3 regions of the Trichocoleus sp. ST-U2 genome follow, and region 3 is predicted to be linked to each of the others. Evidence: predicted binding sites of a transcription regulator. Region 3 holds the regulator's gene; each other region holds the start of a gene.
The links. The regulator NtcA, encoded in region 3, controls nitrogen genes in cyanobacteria. The targets are predictions, from matches to a motif close to TTTGTANNNNNNNNTACAAA.

Region 1 (6,853 bases), on a different contig from region 3:
AGAATGACTGGCATTCGGTTGTGAATCGGGCGCATTACCTCATTGGGTTCTGTTGTCAAAATTGTGCAAGAATCTATTTCCTCACCATCCTCTCCTTCCCAATGCTCCCACAAACCAGCAAAGCCGAAAGGTTGTCCATCATTGACGCGACAATAAAATGGCTGCTTTTTCCCGTCTTGCTGCTTCCACTCATAAAAACCATCCGCCACGACTAAGCAACGGCGTTGTTTAAAAGCTGCCCGAAAAGCTGGTTTTTCTGCCACCGTTTCCGCCCGTGCATTAATTAGCTTTGCTCCCATTTTGGTGTCTTTTGCCCAGCGGGGAATCAGCCCCCAATGCAACATCTTGAACTGTCGTTGAGACTGTTCTGTATTTTGTAAAACTGTCTGTACTGACTGGGTAGGGGCAATGTTATAACGAGGCGTCAGGAGAGGAACATCATTTACCTGGAATGCTTGGGCGATTGTCTCAGCGGACTTACTTTGGGTAAATCTTCCACACATACTTCTATCCCACGCGGTAAATTACAAATTTGCAACCTTATTTCAATCGAGCAATTAACACTCAACGGTCGAATAATATATACATCCTATTATAACAAATACCAATAATTCAATAAAATTGTACGGCAAATACTTTACGTTATTTTATGGGTAAACAGTTATCTTGCATAAGATGTGATTAATAATTCAGATATTTTACCCCGTTTTCTAGCGTTGGAATTAATCATTCTGGAAGCTGATATTTCATAAATATTAAAATTGCTGTAAATTTCTCGGATAAACAGACAGTCAGAATTAGAAAGCATCACTTTGACACCACGATTCGCAAGCTCTGCAAAGACATCCCTAAGCCGAATTTGGTCAGCTTCATTAAAAGAATTACGGCTATAGGCGGTAAAGTTACTAGTAGGGCTTAGAGGATAATAAGGTGGGTCAAAGAAAACAAAATCTTCAGCGGTCTTTGCAGATTGCAAGACAGCTTCAAAAGGTCTAACATCAATCAGGGCACTCTGAAGCGCAGCGGAAACCGATCTGAGTAAAGCTGGATTACAAATCTTTGGATTTTTGTATTTCCCAATGGGAACATTAAATTCCCCTTTTGAGTTTTCTCGATATAATCCGTTAAAGCAAGTTTTGTTGAGGTAAATAAATCGAGCAGCTCTTTCTAGAGGGGTGTTAGGTTGCATCAATCGCACGCAGTAATAATACTCCTTACTATGATTCATTTGATGCTGGTGCAAGAATTCAATTAGCGGTCCTACTTCATCCCTTACACATCGGAAAACATTGACTAACTCGCCATTAATATCCGTCAAAATAGATACTTTCGGCAATAAATGAAAGAAAAGAGCGCCGCCACCCAAAAATGGCTCATAGTAAGTTGTAAATTTTGGGGGAAAATAGGGAATATATTGCTGAATTAGCTGGCTTTTCCCACCAGCCCATTTTAGAAAGGGACGCGCTATTTCTTGTTGTGTCGCCTGAGTTGACATTGCTTCTAGCTATCTAAAAAAATTAAAGCGTTTGTAACAGTTGTTGTGGAAGTGGGGGGATATGATTTAATTTAGAATACCTAGCGGGTTCGACAAGAGGAAAAAAATGACTATCACCGCGACCAAAACACGCGATCGCTCTTATGAGTCCGTGTGTTATCGGGCAATGTGTTATGAGTCAATGGGTCGCGGTTGGACAAATATAGCGGGTAGTAACCTGCTACCACCGAACGCTTGGCGAACCATCTCTCGACGAAACCCCATTTAGGGGCGATGCCGAGCTTGTCGAACTCGCAGACAAATGTTACCAGTTAAGATGCAGTGACTTATCGCCGCTTTTTGTGTCGGCTACTTTAAATAATATGTTTGATGGCTTTTGGGAAAATATCTCTCGCTACCCCCGCTACTTTGTCACCATTATCCTAGGGGTATTCTTTTATACCTTTGGGTGGTTGAAACCGCTACTCCAAAATCGAACCAGCGCGATCGCTTTGATGGGCTTTCTGGTGGCAGCCTTAACTTTTATTACCCTAACCCTACGGGCGATGCTGGGAGTGAGTCCGATTTAGGTAGGATGAGTAAAAGCATTGCTCACACTGTCTTAAAGGCAGCAGATGATTATGGCTACAAGTCGCCGCGTTTCTCGCGTTGCCGCATTGATTAAACGCGAAATCAGCCAAATGCTGCTAACCGAAATCAAAGATGATCGCGTGGGTGCTGGCATGGTCAGCGTCACCGATGTGGATGTGTCAGGCGACCTACAACACGCTAAAATCTTCGTCAGCATCTATGGCACCGAGGAAGCAAAGGTAGAAACGATGGCTGGGTTAAGAGCAGCAACTGGCTTTGTCCGCAGCGAACTCGGTCAACGGTTGCGACTGCGTCGGACACCAGAGTTACTGTTTCAGGAAGATCGTTCTCTGGAAAGAGGCGATCGCATTTTGTCTTTGTTGAATCAGCTTAATCAAGACCGTCCGGCTGCGAGAGTGGAAGAAGAAGACATCGTTGAGGCAGAAGATTGAAATCTGTGGCATTGCTGCCGGAGTGGGAATCGCTCTCTCTAGCAGAACAGGTAGCGCAAATGGTCGTGGTACGGGCGTCAGGCTACCTGTTCGACCACCAAATTCAGTATCCAGATTGGGAACCCCCGGCGGCAGTTCTGCAACACTGGGTGCAGGATTTGGGCGTCGGGGGGGTCATTTTGTTGGGAGGCAGTGCTGGAGAATTAGCACTGCGATCGCAACAACTCCAAGATTGGGCAAAAACCCCCTTGCTGATCGCGGCTGATATTGAAGAAGGCGTCGGACAACGCTTTTCTGGGGCAACTTGGTTTCCGCCACCGATGGCAATCGGGGCAGTATTCCGGAAAGATGCCTCTCTTGCCTTGAAATACGCCGAACAAATGGGAGGCATCATCGCCTCAGAAGCCCTAGCAATTGGCATCAACTGGGTGCTTGCGCCGGTTGTGGATGTGAATAACAATCCTAATAATCCAGTGATTAACGTCCGGGCATTTGGCGAAAACCCAGAGGAAGTGACTCAACTAGCGTCTGCTTTCATCCGGGGGGCGAAAGCTTATCCGGTGTTAACGACTGCTAAGCATTTTCCCGGACATGGCGATACGGCGGTGGATTCCCATCTAGATTTGCCCGTCTTGCCCCATTCCCCGGCACGACTGGCTGAGATTGAGTTACTGCCGTTTCAAGAAGCAATCGGTACAGGTACAGCCTCCGGTGTAGATGCCGTAATGAGTGCCCATCTCCTGATCCCGGCTTGGGATGCCGAACGCCCTGCCACCCTTTCCCAACCGATTTTGACTCAACTGCTGCGGCAACAGCTGGGATTTGAAGGATTAATTGTTACCGATGCATTGGTGATGGGAGCGATCGCCAACCGCTATGGAGCAAATGAAGCTCCAGTCTTAGCTGTCGAAGCCGGTGCAGATATTTTGCTGATGCCAGTCGATCCTGCGGGTGCTATCCAAGCGGTGTGCGACGCGGTAGCACAGGGACGCATTTCAGAGGCGCGAATTCGTGCCTCTGTTGAGCGTATCTGGACAGCCAAGCGCCGAGTCCAACAAGGCACAGCACAGCCGCCTGTAGAGGCAAGGGCGATCGCGCCTGAAGTCCAACCAGCGCCTTCCCCATTCCCTCCCCATCTCCTCCAACTAGCTCAACCACACGCCCTCGCCACATCTGCCAACATCGTGCGAGAGGCGCTCGTCGTTCATGGCGAAATTCCTTTACTTCCCAGTCAGGGCAACTTACGCAACTTAATCGTGGTGGATGACACCCTGAATTGTGATTTTCTCGATAAACAAGCACCGGCTGTGGCTCTGCCAAAACAGCACGGCTATCAACTCCAACTACTCGATCCCCACACCACCTTAATTCCTGGCTGGGTGTTTTATCATAAATCGGGTTTAAATGCCCAGCCAACCCTACTCCAGCTGTTCATCCGTGGGAATCCTTTCCGAGGCAGTGCTGGCTTGACACCGTTGGCTCAGGACTTGTTTAAAAAACTCTTAGGCAATGCCGAACTCCAAGCGCTAGTGATTTACGGCAGTCCTTATCTTCTGGAACAGTTTCTCCCACACCTGCCCCCACACATCCCTTGTGTGTTTTCTTACGGACAGATGCCAGCAGCTCAGGCGATCGCCCTTGAAGTTTTGTTCGGTGCCCCAGCTCTAAGCATTTAGCAACTGTGCAGCACATTGATTAATTTTGTTAATCAATGTCATAACCGTTATCACCGATTATTTACGGTGTCTTCAATTTGAAAATACAGGCTTAATTATAAATAGATCCGTTCTTCGACAATTTCATCAGCATAAGGATATATTTTTATGTCAAAGTTCCCTGACTTTTGAAATCCTTATTAAACGAATAAATTCATTTGTAACTTGATATACTGTTCAAAAATTATTTCCGCGCTAGGCAGTATTGGATTATATTAAGTTATAGTCGTAGCTCGTTAGTTTCGAGGCTGAGACCATGACTGCTGATATAATGCCGCCTAAATCATCTGTGCAATACTCCATCGACGTTCTTCAAGAAGAAGCCCGTCAATTAGTGGAGAAAGGAATTGTGACTCGTCAGCAACCCATCTACGTTCTGTGCCAGTACATCCCTGCACGGGAGTGGGTTTGTGTTGAGTGTGAATTAGAAAGATGCAATATCTTACTCCGCGATCGCATCGGCGATCTGATGGGGCAAGAACAATGGGACAACGATTGATATTTTTTTACCTTTAAGACAATCCTACAGTTCCACTGAAAACAGTGAAACTCAGGACAAGCTTGATTCCACGCTTGTCTCAACTTAAGGAAAGACTGCTTTTATTCTTTCACCTGTTGATTCTTAATTAGCCTGGTTTGGAGAATATTCTGATTCTTTCTAGTGCGAATAATTAAGTTCGCTTCTTAGACCTATCCAAAAAGTGAAGATGCCATTCTGAGCAAAACGTAGTGGAGCGTTGGCGTAACGTTGCGATCAACAATCGCGCTGCGATCGCGCAAATCTCTTTGCAGGATCTCTGCTCAAACCGAGATGCGTGACAACACTTCAACTCCTTCGTTTTGCTCAGCACAAACTTTCAGATAGGCTACTAGGAGCAAGCCTAATAAATGCTTTGATAAAGCTGCTAGCAATCCCCGACCTAAATCCCTGAGTTGGGGTCGCGCAGCTTTTCTAACTCAGTTCGCATTGCAGCAATTTGTGCAGTTAGCTCCTCTAGCTCCAATTGCGTATCTGGCTGGGCAACCGTTGTCACCGGCGTTGTCGCAGGGCGGCTCGGAGTTCCAGAAGATTGTGTGCTAGCTGCATCATTGGCTTGCGCCATTAGAGAATTCAGGAAAGTGCGGGCTTCAAGCTCCGTAATCTCTCCTTTTTCTGCTAGTTGTTGAACCACCAGATTGACGTCTGACTTTAACAGCTCAAGATTTTGCTCTCGCTTTTGAGTGTCTTGTACGCTCTCAACTAGAGAAGCGGTTGCACCCAAAGTAACGCGAAATCCTTTTTGTACTAACTCCAGCAGATTATTAGAGTTCATTAGATAAATCAGTCAGATTGAATGAAGGTTAGACAGCCCTTAGCGATCGCTTTCGATAAATAACCGCTCGGCACCACTCACTTTTAAGTTTCTAGCTTTCGGCTTTCCGCCAAGCGAGTAAACAAACGCAGGATCTGGCGTCTTAATGCTACCATTTAGCACACACAAAGGGACATTTTGCAGACTTCTTAGGGGAGTAGCATCCGTCCTAAGAAAGAATCTAAAGCAACCATTTGCCCGCCCAGTTTTAGCCCATCTGTTCTAAATACTGATTAACATCCTCAATTAAGCGAGTGAGTTCTGCCTCCGTAGTCAGGCGAATGCGGTCATCTCGGAGGGAGATCAAAACTTTAGCGGCAAAGGGAGTCGGCCAGATATTAGGATTGCAGAAAATCTCTAGAAAGACATCCCCCGTGTATCGATATTCCATTGGTTTTTGGGGATTGGTTTTGCCGCCGCCACCTGCAATGACTTTGAGACTCTGCATCAACTGAGCGATCGCGCCTTGTAAATCTTGGGCTGCCTGGGGCGTAAAGCTGAAGGAAACAGAACCTTCAACTAAGTTGAGGATGAGTTTTGAAGAAGACATGAGCAATCAAGAGTTTTGAATTGTGAATCAACTTATCACTCATAACTTAGAACAGACAGCATTTACAAGAGGATATATGCAAGGTGAAGCCACAAGCTTTAGACTGAATGCCATAGAACTCTAAATGGCGAGTGAGGAAAATTCTGTGGTAGCAGATAACCGCTCGGCAGTGCGTAAGGTTTTAATCATTACCCTACTGCTCAATCTGTTCGTCATGACGTTGAAGGCAGTGCTGGGGTCATGGACGGGTTCTCTCAGCTTGCTAGCGGATGCCTTGCATAGCGTTACCGATAGCGCCAACAACATTTTGGGATTAATTGCCAGCCGATTTTCTTCGCCCCAACCCGATCGGGATCATCCTTACGGACACCAGAAATTTGAGGGCGTGGGAGCGTTAGGAATTGCCGCCTTCTTAGGAATTGCCTGCTTTGAAATTCTGCAAGGGGCAATTGAACGAATTCTCAGCGGCGGTGGTAAACCCGTCATCATTTCCCCCTCTGAGCTGTGGTTACTGCTGATTGTGCTGGGCGTGAATATTTTTGTCACGTTCTACGAACGCCATGTTGGGCAGCAGGTAGGCAGCCCCATTTTAATTGCAGATGCCCAGCACACCATGAGCGATGTCTGGGTGACAATTGCTGTTTTGGGTGGGTTGATTGGCGTCTGGCAAGGACAGGTATTGAATCTGCCGCAACTTCAGTGGTTGGATATTATTCTCT
Region 2 (6,853 bases), on a different contig from region 3:
GCTGCTTGTTCTTGGTTTGTCCCAAGCTCATAAAGTAAGGCATGGGGGATAAAATATGCGCCCCATCAATGCCACCGGCGTTACCGGCTGTGCCTAGCTCCAAGTTATCGCGGGTGACGGGCCAGGAAGCTTGCTTGACAACCTCAACCTCTGTCATGCCGTATTTGGCAAACAACCCTTTTTCCTGGGCTACAACTAGGGGCGCGGAATCCGTTAGAGCAATAAATCCTAGCTTGGCGGTGGTTGTTTCTACTTTCGGCGCGTTGGCTGCCGTGCTGGTGGCAACGGGGGAGGATTTTGAAGCGGACTTGGCGCTATCGGTCGGGCCGGAACTACAGCCATGAGCTAGCAAGCTTCCGGCTGTGGCTGCGCCTGCTGTAATGATAAATTGCCGTCTAGAAACTCTGCTCATATTTCTCTTGGAAGTGGTAACTCGGTGGTACGTAGTCGGGAATTAGTGGTAGGGAGTCGCTAAAAGCTTCTTTGCAACTCCTAGAAGCGAGGAGTCGCCCCAAACTGTTTGATCAATAAATTCCGCAATACAGGTTTGAGGTCTTCGCAGGGAATGCTTTTCTGGACGCAGGTACCCAAATGGGCTTCTTTACCAACTGTGCCTCCCATGTAAAGATCGACACCTTCTAAGGTTTTGCCGTTTTTGCGAACTTTTGTCCCCATCAAACCGATGTCGGCTACTTGAGGCTGACCGCAGGAGTTGGGGCAACCAGTCCAGTGAATCCGCACGGGTTTAGTTAGAGATAATTCTGCTCCCAGTTCTTCAATCGTTGCCAGGGCACGGTTTTTAGTTTCAATTAAGGCAAAGTTGCAGAACTGCGATCCGGTGCAGGAGACTAGCGATCGCGCTAAAGGATCGGGATTGATCGAGAATCGTTCTAGCAGGGGTTCGGCTAAGCAGGCGTCTAAGCGCGAGTCGGGAATATTCGGGATGATGACATTTTGCTCAACGGTGAACCGCATTTCGCCGTTGCCGTAAACTTCAGCCATCCGAGCCAGGTCAAACATATCCTGGGCATAGAGACGCCCCACGGGAACGTGTAAGCCGACGTAGTTTAAGCCGGGTTGCTTTTGGGGGTACACGCCGATGTGGTCGCGCTTTTCCCAGTCAATTTCGTCCTTTTCGGCGGCTGGTTGGAGGGGCTTCTCCAGATATTCTTCTACCAAGGCTCGGAATTGTCCTAACCCCAATTCATCGATCAGCCACATCAGCCGTGCTTTGTGCCGATTCGATCGGGGACCGCGATCGCGAAAAACTTCTAAAACGGCTCGGCATACCTCTACAACATCGTCAGGATGCACCCAAGCGTTAAGGGGAATGGCAGCATCGCACCGTTTGGCAGAGAACAAACCACCGACGAGGACATTAAACCCAAAGATGCCCTCTTTGTAGGCGGGGACGAAAGCAAGGTCGTTGATTTCAGCGTGAACCGAGTTGTCGCGACAACCCGCGATCGCAATATTGAATTTCCGGGGCAGATTGCTGAAAGCTTTGTTGCCTTCCCCATGATTCGTAATCATGTCCTGGACTTGCTGCACAAGACTCCGCGTATCAAACAATTCATCCGCATCAATCCCCGCGACTGGCGAACCTGTGATGTTGCGGACGTTATCCATCCCCGACTGAATGCTGGTCATCCCGACTCGCTCTAACCGTCGGAAAATTTCTGGCACATCCTCGATTCGGACTCCCCGCAGTTGGATATTTTGCCGGGTGGTGATGTCGCCGCTGCCATCTTCGCCGTAACGCTGCACAATCTCGGCGAGCATTCGCATTTGATCGCTGGTGAGGAGACCGCTGGGCATCCGCATCCGCATCATAAATTTTCCGGGCGTAACGGGTCTGAAGAAAATCCCTACCCACTTGAGTCGGTGGTCGCGGTCTGTTTCGTCCATCGCCTCCCAGCCAACCTGGGCAAAATGTTCAATTTCTGCCTTTACCGCCAGACCATCTTTCTCTGCTTTGAATTTTTCAAATTTATTAAGACTTGCTGTGGGCGTGGCTGTGCTTGTCATGGGTGTGTCCTCATTACGTGGCGCTCGAATGCCCGCAAACGGATAATCTTGTGTTTGTCAATTGCTCGTTGATGATAAGTTATGCAAACTCAACTGTGAAATTCGTATAAGAAATTACAAAATGTTAATACGAATGAAGTTTTTGCATCGATCGGATGCCATTTAGTCATGACATCCCCCTTAAGGAGGATTAATGATTTACATAAGAAATTCTTGTGGCGAGGGGTTTTGGGGAAGCGATCGCGACCCCAAAACCCCTATCAATGCAATCATTGAGTTTCCCGCAACTCACAGCCGTCAAATAAGAAAACTCACACAAAAGTGATTTGCCTCCCCTTGAACGTGGAGTTAAGCAATTTTGTGAGAATTTACAATCGTTAAAACCGGATTACCAGGAAATATTCAAACCGTTAGTAGGGAACGCTCTTTTGTACGATAGGCATAGAACGGGTACGAAACTCGGCAAATTACTAAATGATCATCCCGACTTCTGTGCTGGCAGATTTGCTGCAAGTCCTGCCCCAGCTGCGACCTCAAATGTATTTCAAGTCTTCCTTAATCGCCTTATCTCATGCGATGGAAGACCAGGTTCTGGCATCTTTAGACCAGCATCTGGTGATTGCCAGTTTCCAGCGAGAGCGCTTCTATCGTCAGGAAGCTCACCGTTATCGACGGATTGCAGAACGGACAGAGCAGTTATATGTGCTGGCAGCCCCAGAAACCGACTTTAGCAACAGTTCGGAAGCTTACGAAACTGTTGCTTTTGAGCCGACCGATGGTTTAAGTCAAGAGTGGCACTTAGTGGTGATCGGGCAGAATTATGCTACCTGCTTGGTTTGTCGAGAACGAAACCTAACAGAGGATGGGCGATCGCGTCAGGGTGTAAGAGGAAAGACCGCACCTAGAAAAGGAATCGCACCCGCGTTTTCCCCTAGCCGCCGCACTTCTGACCTTCCTCGAACCACCTCCCGATTGCGGATGTCATCGTTTGAAGGGATAGACCCCGCCCGCCGGTTTGAGGGAATCTGGACGTTCGATCGGCAAGTCAGTTGCATCGTTGCTGAATTATTACTCAATCGGATTTCGCAGTACCGTCCGGAATTGGCTCAAAAGCTCGCTCAAGCACGAAATATTTACGGCATTCCTTCGAGGGGAGAGTTTTTAGAAACTTCCTTTGGAAAAACCGATCGGGAAGCAGCGAATCGGCAGAATTTTTTAGTTCAAAACTCCGTACAGCCACAGGCGGCAAAGGAACCCTCCGCCCAAACTCCAGAGTCTCTAACCGACAATCCCGACCCCTTTGTTCAGTGCCTAGTCACTTACTTGCAAGCGGGGCAGTACAAGCTGCTCAAAGCTTATCGCTCAATTTCCGCCCAAGAACGCAAAGAACGCCTAGTCAACTCGATTACGGCTGCCATCCGGCGGGGTAGCCATACGGGACAGCCGTTACACCCGGATGAAATTCTATCCATTGCCGTACAGGAATTAGGACAGGCATTGTTTGCTTGCCGGTGTCTGATTTATCGTGCCGGGGAAATCGATACTTCTGCCACGATTAACCATGAATTTTTGAAAGTGACCGATAACGGGAATTCTCGACTTGCCTCTGCACTCGGTCAGGATTGGCCTTTACAGGAAAATCTTCTATTTCAGGAAGTTGTGCAGAACCGAGAGCGAGTTTATGTTGCCGATACTCATATCGACCCTCGCATTGTAGGAGTGTCGGCAGGAATATCGGTAGGAGTGTCGGAACTTCCTTCCAATCGCCCACTTCAAACTCTGGCGAGCCGCTTTGCTATTCAGTCTTGGCTGATGATGCCAGTGCTATATCAGGATCGACTACTGGGGATAGTAGAGCTGCATCATTGCGGTGCTACCCCCTACGAGTGGCAGGACGACGAACTAGAACTTGTAGAAGCCATTTCTATTCAAATCGCCGGGGCGTTGATTCAAGCCGAAGCCTACGCGAACCTGGAAGACCTCAACCAACAGCTAGAAGCTCTCGATCGCACTCGCAGCAACTTAGTCGCAATTACGGGTCACGAACTCCGCACCCCCCTCTCTACTATCCAAGTCTGCCTGGAAAGTCTAGCGAGCGAACCTGATATGCCCCCGGAGATGCGGCAAGTGATGCTCAGTACCGCTCTCACCGACGCCGAGCGGATGCGTAAACTGGTTCAAGATTTCCTCACCCTTTCTCGCCTAGAAAGTGGTCGGGTGCAATGGCATCCAGAACCCCTAGCGCTGCCAGAGTGCATCGATCTTGCCCTCAGCAGTATCCGCGCCCGCAATTCCGATGGTCAGCTACCAAAGATTATTACTAAAGTGTCTGATTCGCTGCCTTTAGTACGAGCGGATGGGGAGTGGCTGGTTGAGGTGCTTGCCAAACTGCTGGACAACGCTTGCAAATTTACAACGCCTCAAGGAAAAATTACGATACTCGCTGAGTGTAACGACAGCTCAATGCTTGAAGTTACGGTTGCCGATACAGGTCGTGGCATTGAACCCAACCGGCTGGAGGCTGTCTTCGATCGGTTCTATCAGGAAGAAGGCGCTCTGCGGCGAACTACTGGCGGTACTGGTCTGGGACTTGCGATTTGTCGCCAAGTTGTCACGGGTTGGGGCGGTGAAATTTGGGCTGAATCCGCCGGTAAAGACCAAGGTAGTCAGTTTCACTTTACCGTCCCTATCGCGGCAAGACAGTCAGCAGTCAGTAGTCTTTGATGAAATTAGTCAGCAATTAGTAGTCAGCAGTGCTTGACTAATGACCCATGACTAATGACTAAATGACTCATGACTAAATGGCTAATGACAAACTGTTACAGTTCTTGACAGACTCGCAAGACAGGCCTTGCCTCGGTGATAGGATGCCCTAAAACGTTGGGAGAAAAATCTATGCCAGAAACTCTTACTGGACAAACCCCCATATTTGGCGGCGGTACCGGCGGTTTGCTCACCAAAGCTGAACTAGAAGAAAAGTACGCCATCACTTGGACAAGCCCGAAACAGCAAGTATTTGAATTGCCCACTGGTGGCTCTGCCATCATGAACCAAGGTGATAACGTGCTATACCTAGCACGTAAAGAATACTGCATCATGTTAGGCGGTCAGGTACTCCGAGCCAAGTTCAAAATCAACAACTACAAGATTTACCGTGTCTTCCCGAACGGTGAAATGGAGTATCTGCATCCGAAGGATGGCGTCTTCCCAGAGAAAGTCAATCAAGGTCGTCCTTATGTGAATAAGGTAGAACGGAACATTGGCAGCAACCCGGAACCGCCAACGATTAAGTTTAGCGGTCGTGCGACTTACGACGTTTAGCACCTTTTTAATTATTTAGCATCAGTAGGGTGGGCATCCACCCTACTTTGTCCGTTAAAGATGATGCGATAAATGGGCCAAGCAAGGGCAATTCTGTTGGGTTAACAGTTTGAATTCAGATATCGCAATTCTCATTTGGGTGCGATACATCTGTAGGAGCATGACAATCCAAAAGCGCCTATCAAACATTAGAACCGCAAGATATTCCACCCAACTGAGAACTGCTATATTTGCTCCCCACGACTTATCCTCCAAGACTCCCCGATAAGTTGGGGAAATTAGATAAAACAAAAATACGAGAGTCTAAAGGAGAAAGATGAAGGATGAACTAAAGCGTCTGGTTCTTCCCTTTTCCCATTTGCGCCCATTTCTGTTTTAACCTGGATGAATAATGGCGGCGCTAGGGCGAATCGCCTCGATCCAGAACGCAAGAAAATTATGATTTTTCCTGATTTTTCCCAATTTTCCGATCTGGCTAAACAGGGTAATTTTGTGCCGGTGTATCAGGAATGGGTGGCAGACCTAGATACACCCGTGTCTGCTTGGTACAAAGTCTGTGCTGGACAGCCTTATAGCTTTTTACTGGAATCCGTGGAAGGTGGGGAAAAAGTAGGTCGCTACAGTTTTGTCGGCTGCGATCCTTTGTGGGTGTTGGAGGCGAGAGGAAATAAAACGACGCAAACCCACCGTGACGGGAGAGCGATCGCGTTTGAAGGCGATCCGTTTCAGGCATTAGCTTACTGCCTAAAGCCGTTTCACCCGGTAACGTTGCCCCAATTGCCGCCCGGAATCGGCGGATTATTTGGCTTCTGGGGTTATGAACTAATTAACTGGATAGAGCTGCGCGTGCCGATTTATCCCGCCTCAGAGGACGATTTACCGGATGGATTGTGGATGCAGGTAGATAACCTGATTATTTTCGATCAGGTGAAGCGGAAGATTTGGGCGATCGCGTATGCGGATTTGCGCGACCCAGAGGTTGATTTGGCCCAGGCATATCAACAAGCGTGCGATCGCGTTACTCAGCTGGTCAGCAAACTCCAGCTACCTCTGTCAGGAAAAGATACTTTGTTGCAATGGACGCCCCCCGAAAATCGGGAGAAGCAACTCACCTACACCAGTAACACCGGACGCGAACAATTCTGCGCCAATGTCGAAAAAGCAAAAGATTATATTCGCGCCGGAGATATATTCCAAGTCGTCCTGTCTCAACAACTCTGTGCCGAATATAGCGGCGATCCCTTTGCCTTATATCGCTCTTTGCGCCTAATTAATCCCTCGCCTTATATGGCTTATTTCAACTTCGGCGATTGGCAGATTATTGGCTCTAGCCCGGAAGTGATGGTGAAGGCGGTGCTGAGTTCCTACGGAGGCGATGCGGCGCTAACAGAGGAGGGGATGAGCGCGACCGTGCGCCCGATTGCCGGGACGCGCCCGCGAGGGAAGACGCCAAAGGAAGATGACGCCTTTGCCGAGGACTTACTTCAAGACCCGAAGGAAATTG
Region 3 (6,853 bases):
ATCTTCTAATAGAGAACTATATTTCATTTTGCGAATAAGCAATTGTGAAAATCGGGAATCTATCAAAACTTACTGGTTGTAAAACTACCATAATATGAATTAAAAGAAATACCTGATAGGCTAGATGTTGTAAAAGATAATTTGTAAATATATTTTAAAAAAATCTCTTGCACCTCTTCCTAGCAGTTTTCAGGGTGCTAGTAAACGACTTTAATATATACAAAACAAGTAGTTTGCTATAAGGATAATGAGTTAAAAAAAAACAAAATATCATTTTCAGTGGTTGATGATTTTGCAAGTTGAATTAGATAAATATCAAGGAAGAAAAAACGGTAGTGGTATAGAATCAGTAGTGATAAATCCACTTTCACCCCCTACCGTACAAGGCTTTGAGCATTGAATATCACTACCTGTTTACCACTACCGAAAAAACAAGCGATCGCTTGTTTTCAAAAATAGCGATCACTTGTTTTCAAAAATAGCGATCGCTTGTTTTAACTTACTAATTTTGCACTCAACTCATTCTTAATCCGATTCAAAATTGAGGCTTCATCCAGCGAAGTCAGAATGCGACTCACCACGGCTTTTGGGCCATCGGGACCCCAGGAAGCTCCATTCGCCAAGTAAGTTTTAGTGACTTGTCCAATCCCATAAGAAGAAACCCCAGAAACACCTGCCTGAGTCACAGCAACTGATAGATAGGGACCTAAAGACACTCCACCCGTTGCGGGTGCGGAGAGTCCTAAGAGACTTTTCAGAGAACTCAGTCCCAAAGTTGCCAAAAGTTCGCTAGCGCTAATTCCACCCATACTGATGGCAATTTTTTGTAGCAGTCCCACCGCTCCAGGTTGGGTCATGGGGATGCCGTAGAGTTTAGATAAAGTGAGAATCATTGCCACATCGATAACGGCACCGCTGAGGAGATCGACAACCGTAACTGGGTTGAGTGCGATCGCAACTGCCTTCGTCATCACCCCTTTCCAGATAATCTGATTCGCACTTTCATCGCGAATCTGCATCTTCCTAGCAATCATCTGTTCGTTCACATCATCGGCATACAGCATGGTGTTGAGCGCTACCAAAGCCTTGCCTTCCCGGTGCAAAATTTCCAAAATTTTCAGCTTCAAATCCAGGACTTGCGGCGATCCTGGTCGTCGCTGCACTGCCCTTGTTCCGTCAGGACGACGAACCGCCTGCGCCACCAGGGGAGAGGCAGCAACCATCACAATTTCATCCGGTGAGAGCAATTCCCGCACCCGTTCATCCCGAATTTTGCGGTAAATCGCCATCCGGTCGGCATCCGGATACTGGTCAATTTTGTTAAATACCAGCAACATCGGTTTACCGACTTCCCGCAATTGCGATAGTGCCTCGTATTCCACCTTGTTCATGTCGCCCGAAATGACAAACAGCAGCAAGTCTGCTTGTCTGGCAACTTGTCTGGCTAAGGTTTCGCGGGTTTCTCCGTCTACTTCGTCAATTCCAGGGGTGTCAATTAGCTCGATTTGGGAATTGCCCGCACTCGGCAGCGTGACTCGTAGGATATCGCTGACGCTTCCCGTCTCATTCTCCTGAGTCAGTTGCCAGCTGGCACCTTGATGGGTGCGGGTGACGCCATGAAGCGGTCCCGTTTCAAACACGTTCTGACCTAATAAGGCGTTCAGTACTGAAGATTTACCCCGTCCCACCATCCCAAAGGCGGCAATCTGGACGACCGATCGATCTAACTTCTCCAGCATCGTTGCCAAATCATTAATCTCGGATTCCAGTCCCGTCCGCTCTTGAGGAGTGAGATCCAGGTTATCTACCAAGTCTCGCAGAGCATTTTGCGCCTTTTTGTAATTCAGTTCTGCTTGGATGTCATCAAAGCTCAAAATGGCGTTATCTAGTTCCCGATCCAAATCTGTCGCGTCCGGGGTTTGTGAAGGGAACTGGCTGGCATTTGGGGTTCGGTCAGACGATAAACGACTCAAAATTGCACCTTTTTTGCTCAGATGTTACTCTTCTTTCATCCTAGTCAATACCGATCTAGTCTGGCACTTTCCATATCCAGAGGGATATTTTTACTCGGTTCGTGCCAGCTCAGTATCAGCTGTGAGAATGATGTTATCTCGAAGGCGATCGCAATAAGTTTAGTATTGTTGCTGAATGAAGGTATTTGATCGGCACAGCGATTGTGAGTTCTAAGCGTTTACCTCAAACTACTGCCCACGTCCGAATTACCCATCTTTCCTGGCAACGGGGCTTTCTGGCAGGGGAAGTCACGGCGGCGGAATATGAATGGCAGTTCCAGTGGTGTTTCCGACAGGGTCAATTGTCGGTGACACCCTCTTTGGGACGCGCTTTAATTCAGGAACCTCTGGGTCGATTTTTAGAACAGAAAGATTACCAGCTAGAGCCTGGAGGGGACTATGCGTTTACGATCCGGGCGGAACTTTAAAAGTTTTGAGTTTTGAGTTCAGTTTAAATTAAGAAAGTTAAGAATGACAGAGTTTCCTAGTTCCTCGTCTCTCGTTGCTTCATGTATCTTTCGATGAGGAGGATGGCAACAATGTCATCGATTGGTCGGGGTAGACTCCGCATCCCTTGGGGAATCAGGCGTCCTAAACCTTGGGGAGGGTACATTTGCCAATAGCGATCGCGTGCTTCCAATGTACTGTAGCGCTCATCTACCAGGACAATCGGCACCAACGTTGGGAATTGCTGAAGTTTCTTTTTCCAACTTTTGGAAGTGGTTTGATCGCCCATCACCAGAGTATCAATTGGGTACTCTTCACATAAGTCAAGGATCGTTGCGATCGCTGCTTCTGCTGGTACAACCTGGTGGTAATGCAGAGAATTGTCTTTCCCCACTACGGCTAAACCACACTTATCGCGCCCTGGATCGAACCCTAAAATCATCTGAATTGGCTAATTGCTAATTTACGAATGGTTAATTGCCATTAGTCATCATCTCATCACTCATGACTAATAAATTACATCCTCACCACAACTTCTCCGTCTTCAACTGCCTCCAAATTTAATTTCATGGGTCCGGCAATATAGGCGTCCTCTGCCACGACCGCTTTCAGAGAAATCGGCTTATTGTGCTTTTTCAACTGCTCGATAAACCGAATCAAGCTAACAATTCGATTGTCGCCAACCTGAACTGTATCGCCCAAAATCCCCGCGCGAGTGGCTCGGAACTGGGATGCTCCAAGCAGCAGGTCAATCCGCTGCCGAATTTGTTGGTCGGTCATGTTTGAAGGATCGGCAGATGTCGTTGCTACGACTTCACCAGTGCGGAATACAACTTGATTGGGTGCGGCGTCTGCAAAGACTTGTACCTGCTTTTCTCCCTGGACATAGTTCCCTGCCGAAAAAACTCGGACTACATAGTTTCGACCATCCTGAATCTGGTTGATCAGTTGCTCTACCTGTGCCTCTGTAATTTGCACGACCCGCTCGTTCGCCACCTTGTTGAGACCGGGTTGGGTCGCTTTAATCGCTGTCCGATTCGCTTCCCGTAACAGCTGCTCGATGACCTGTCGGGCTGCGGCTGGCTCGACAATACGAAAAACGCCAGCCGCCAGAACCTGACCGCGCAGCAGTGCCAGACTACCCTGACGCAAAGTTTGATAAGACTGGTAATACTGTTCTAAGGTTGCCACTTCCTGCTCTAGGGAAGCTTGTTGTTTTTCGAGTTCTTTAAGGCGATTTTCTCGCTGGGCAATCACCTCATCTCGTTGAGAAATTTTGTTGTCAAGTAGAGATAAGGCTTTGTCTCGCTGGGCAATTTGCTCATCGCGATCGCTCAGGCTCTTCCGAAAGGCAGCAAGTTTCTCATCAAGTTCGACAAGGGCTTGATCCCGCTTGAGAATTTGCTCATCGCGTTGGCTAATTGCTCGGTCTTGCTGGGCAATTTTTTGGTCGCGCTGAGTCACTTTCGCTTTGAATTCAGTAATTTCAGCTCTGACTTGATTTCGCTGCTGGAGCAATTCTTGGCGTTCTGCTTGAAGTTGTTGGATTTCGGAACGTAGCGTCTTGGCTTGCCCTGAGACAGATGTAAGCTGTTTTTGGGTTTGCTGAAAGCTGCTGGCAACCCGGGTCAGTTCGCTTTGAGTCTGATTTAGTTGCGCCTCCGTCTGGCCTTGTTTAGCCAGCGCAGCTGCCAAAGATCGATTAATCGCATCTAAGCGCTGCTGAGCGACAGATTGCTGGGTGCGAGCTTGAGCGAGTTCCTTCTCTACTTGCTCTTTTTGGGCGGCGGTTTTAGCAAGTTCGCTTTCGGTTTTCCGTTTCTGCTCGTTCGCTTTAGCAATATCCTTACTTGCTGTCTTGAGTTTTTTCTGCACTTCTTGGAGTCTAAAAACTCCAATCCGCAATTGTTCGCTTGTCGCAAAGATGATTGTCAGTGTTGAGGCAGAAATCGTTAGTCCCGTTAGAATCGTTACTAAAACAGCTGTTTTGCGGGGACGCAGATTGAACAACGACAGGCGTGCTTTTCCCACGCGCGTGCCAATGCGATCGCCTACCGTTGCGATGACGCTTCCCAACACTAAAATAGACAAAATCAGGAAGAGCGCACTGTCGGTCATTGTCTGCTACAGTCATTCCAGTTACAGCCTATCGCATCGCAGGCTAGAGAAAGGGTTAACAGGAATTAAAGATCGAAGGTGAAATCGGAAAGGTTAAAGGTTGCAAGGTTGAAAACTATCCGCTTAAAACCTGAGACCTTTTAACTGAACTCCCGACTAAATGTTAAAACTTGATAACTTGCTCGCGCTACCATGCCGTTTTAACCGACAACCTAACCGACAACCTGACCAAAGCCTCTAGCTGTTTTCAAGTAAACTGCTGACTCAGTGTAACTGGGTTGTGTACCGTAATTTTTTTCTTGTGGATAGAAATCATTTTTTCCTCCCGCAAATCTCCCAGTAAGCGGGTGACTGTTACCCTAGTGGAGCCAATTGCTTCAGCGATCGCTTGATGAGAAAGCTTCAGATCGATCGTAATTCCATTGGCGGTAGGAACGCCAAAATCACGGCACAGAATCAATAGAAAACTCACCAAGCGCGATCCCATATCTCGGTGAGCTAATGTCTCAATCATCATTTCTGTTTGCAAAATGCGCGAAGAAAGCCCTCGCAGCATCAACATCGATAGCTCCGGATTATCCTTGAGCGATTGCTCTACCTGATCGATCGGTGCCGAAAGCAGCTCCACTGGCGTAAATGCTACAGCGTGATAAAACCGATCCGAACGATGCCCTGTAATTAAGGACAGTACTCCAAAAACGCTGTTTTCTCGCAGCAGCGCCACGGTAATTTCTTCCCCAGCTTCATACACGCGAGACAGCTTTACTGCACCTTTGAGCAAAAAGTATACCCGTTCAGCCGGGTCTCCTGGGAAAAAGATCGTCTTGCCCCGCTCAAAAGTTTCCACCACGGGTGGAAACGCCCCACCTCCCAGTTGACGGAACACAGCTGCTAGCGGTCTATCTTGCGTCACTGCCACTTCCTTTTTCCTAAATGCTGCCCTACAGACTTCTGCAACTTTCTGTCGGAGGAACTTTAACCATAGCAAAACAACTATGAGAGTTTTCTGACATTAGACACAGATAAACTGACTTCCAAGCGGTTTTTGTGCTATTTGATACAAAATTTTAAAGTAGTTTCCCCGGCTACCTTCTTTAGTTCTCTCCCTGCTCAAGGCAAGTAAGATTATGACGGAAAATGTTGATATCTTGACAGTATCTGCGCTATCGGGTGGGATGCATGGTGAGTAAGGAGGCACGCTCCTTACCCGTACTAGACAGCCTTGCTCCGGGCGATCGCGATCTTGAATACTCCCCTAAATCGGATATCCTCTAATATTGCCTTCAAAATCGACATTTATGCTAGATTTAACCGGAAAAAACGCCCTTGTCACCGGCATTGCCAACAATCGATCGATCGCCTGGGGGATTGCTCAGCAACTGCACCAAGCGGGTGCGAATCTAGGAGTGACTTACCTGCCAGACGACCGAGGCCGCTTTGAAAAAAAAGTGGCAGAGTTGGTAGAACCCCTCAACCCCAGCTTATTTTTACCCTGCGATGTCCAGAATGAGACCCAAATTCAGTCTACATTTGACGCCATCCGCGATAAGTGGGGCAAGCTAGACATCCTGATCCATTGTCTTGCTTTTGCGAACAAGGAAGATTTATCAGGTGATTTTAGTACCACTACTCGTGCTGGCTTCACCCAAGCTCTAGAAATTAGTACCTATTCGCTGGTACAACTTGCTGGGTCAGCAAAACCACTGATGACAGAAGGTGGCAGCATTGTCACGCTGACTTATCTAGGCGGCGTTAAGGTGATCCCCAACTACAACGTGATGGGAATTGCCAAGTCTGGACTGGAAATGAGTGTCCGTTACCTGGCATCTGAATTAGGACCGCAGAATATTCGCGTGAATGCAATTTCGGCGGGTCCCATCCGTACTTTGGCATCGTCGGCGGTAGGTGGCATTCTGGATATGATCCATCACGTTGAGGAAGTGGCACCGCTGCGACGCACTGTAACTCAGAAAGAAGTGGGAAATGCGGCTGCTTTCTTGTGTAGCGATTTGGCAAGTGGCATTACAGGTCAGGTGCTGTATGTCGATGCGGGATACGAGATTATGGGGATGTAAAAAGAATCAAACATTAAAAATTAAAAATTAAAAAGCAAAGATTCTGCTAATTTTTAATTTTTAATTTTGCATTTTAAAGGCTTTCGCGTCTCCCAGATGCTCAGTAACGTAGGATAATAAACTTAACTTTATTTTCTTGAGTGAGCATCTGCGATGCAGGCACGCGATCGCCAATTTCCACCTTCTCCAAGCATTGAACAG

Region 1: a site for NtcA is predicted at 4,390-4,409, ahead of NC996_RS15475 (DUF4327 family protein). Genes of this name have one in related genera too.
Region 2: a site for NtcA is predicted at 2,130-2,149, ahead of NC996_RS04930 (ferredoxin--nitrite reductase). Genes of this name have one in related genera too.

What each region holds. Positions count from the first base shown of each region.
Region 1 covers NZ_JAMPJY010000021.1:77,631-84,483, reverse strand. Annotated here, with positions in the region: gene NC996_RS15505 (SOS response-associated peptidase) at 1-503, opposite strand, end outside; gene NC996_RS15500 (DNA adenine methylase) at 662-1,495, opposite strand; gene NC996_RS15495 (hypothetical protein) at 1,602-1,763, shown strand; gene NC996_RS15490 (DUF751 family protein) at 1,858-2,064, shown strand; gene rbfA (30S ribosome-binding factor RbfA) at 2,116-2,517, shown strand; gene NC996_RS15480 (glycoside hydrolase family 3 N-terminal domain-containing protein) at 2,523-4,193, shown strand; gene NC996_RS15475 (DUF4327 family protein) at 4,489-4,731, shown strand; gene NC996_RS15470 (hypothetical protein) at 5,153-5,545, opposite strand; gene NC996_RS15465 (hypothetical protein) at 5,793-6,134, opposite strand; gene NC996_RS15460 (cation diffusion facilitator family transporter) at 6,280-6,853, shown strand, end outside.
Region 2 covers NZ_JAMPJY010000005.1:113,979-120,831, reverse strand. Annotated here, with positions in the region: gene NC996_RS04935 (CmpA/NrtA family ABC transporter substrate-binding protein) at 1-412, opposite strand, end outside; gene NC996_RS04930 (ferredoxin--nitrite reductase) at 493-2,028, opposite strand; gene NC996_RS04925 (DICT sensory domain-containing protein) at 2,503-4,752, shown strand; gene NC996_RS04920 (photosystem I reaction center subunit II PsaD) at 4,924-5,349, shown strand; gene NC996_RS04915 (anthranilate synthase component I family protein) at 5,788-6,853, shown strand, end outside.
Region 3 covers NZ_JAMPJY010000023.1:58,256-65,108, reverse strand. Annotated here, with positions in the region: gene NC996_RS16360 (ankyrin repeat domain-containing protein) at 1-27, opposite strand, end outside; gene NC996_RS16355 (GTP-binding protein) at 495-1,901, opposite strand; gene NC996_RS16350 (DUF3146 family protein) at 2,177-2,440, shown strand; gene NC996_RS16345 (pre-16S rRNA-processing nuclease YqgF) at 2,497-2,901, opposite strand; gene NC996_RS16340 (DUF3084 domain-containing protein) at 2,976-4,577, opposite strand; gene ntcA (global nitrogen regulator NtcA) at 4,825-5,496, opposite strand; gene fabI (enoyl-ACP reductase FabI) at 5,876-6,652, shown strand; gene hisB (imidazoleglycerol-phosphate dehydratase HisB) at 6,806-6,853, shown strand, end outside.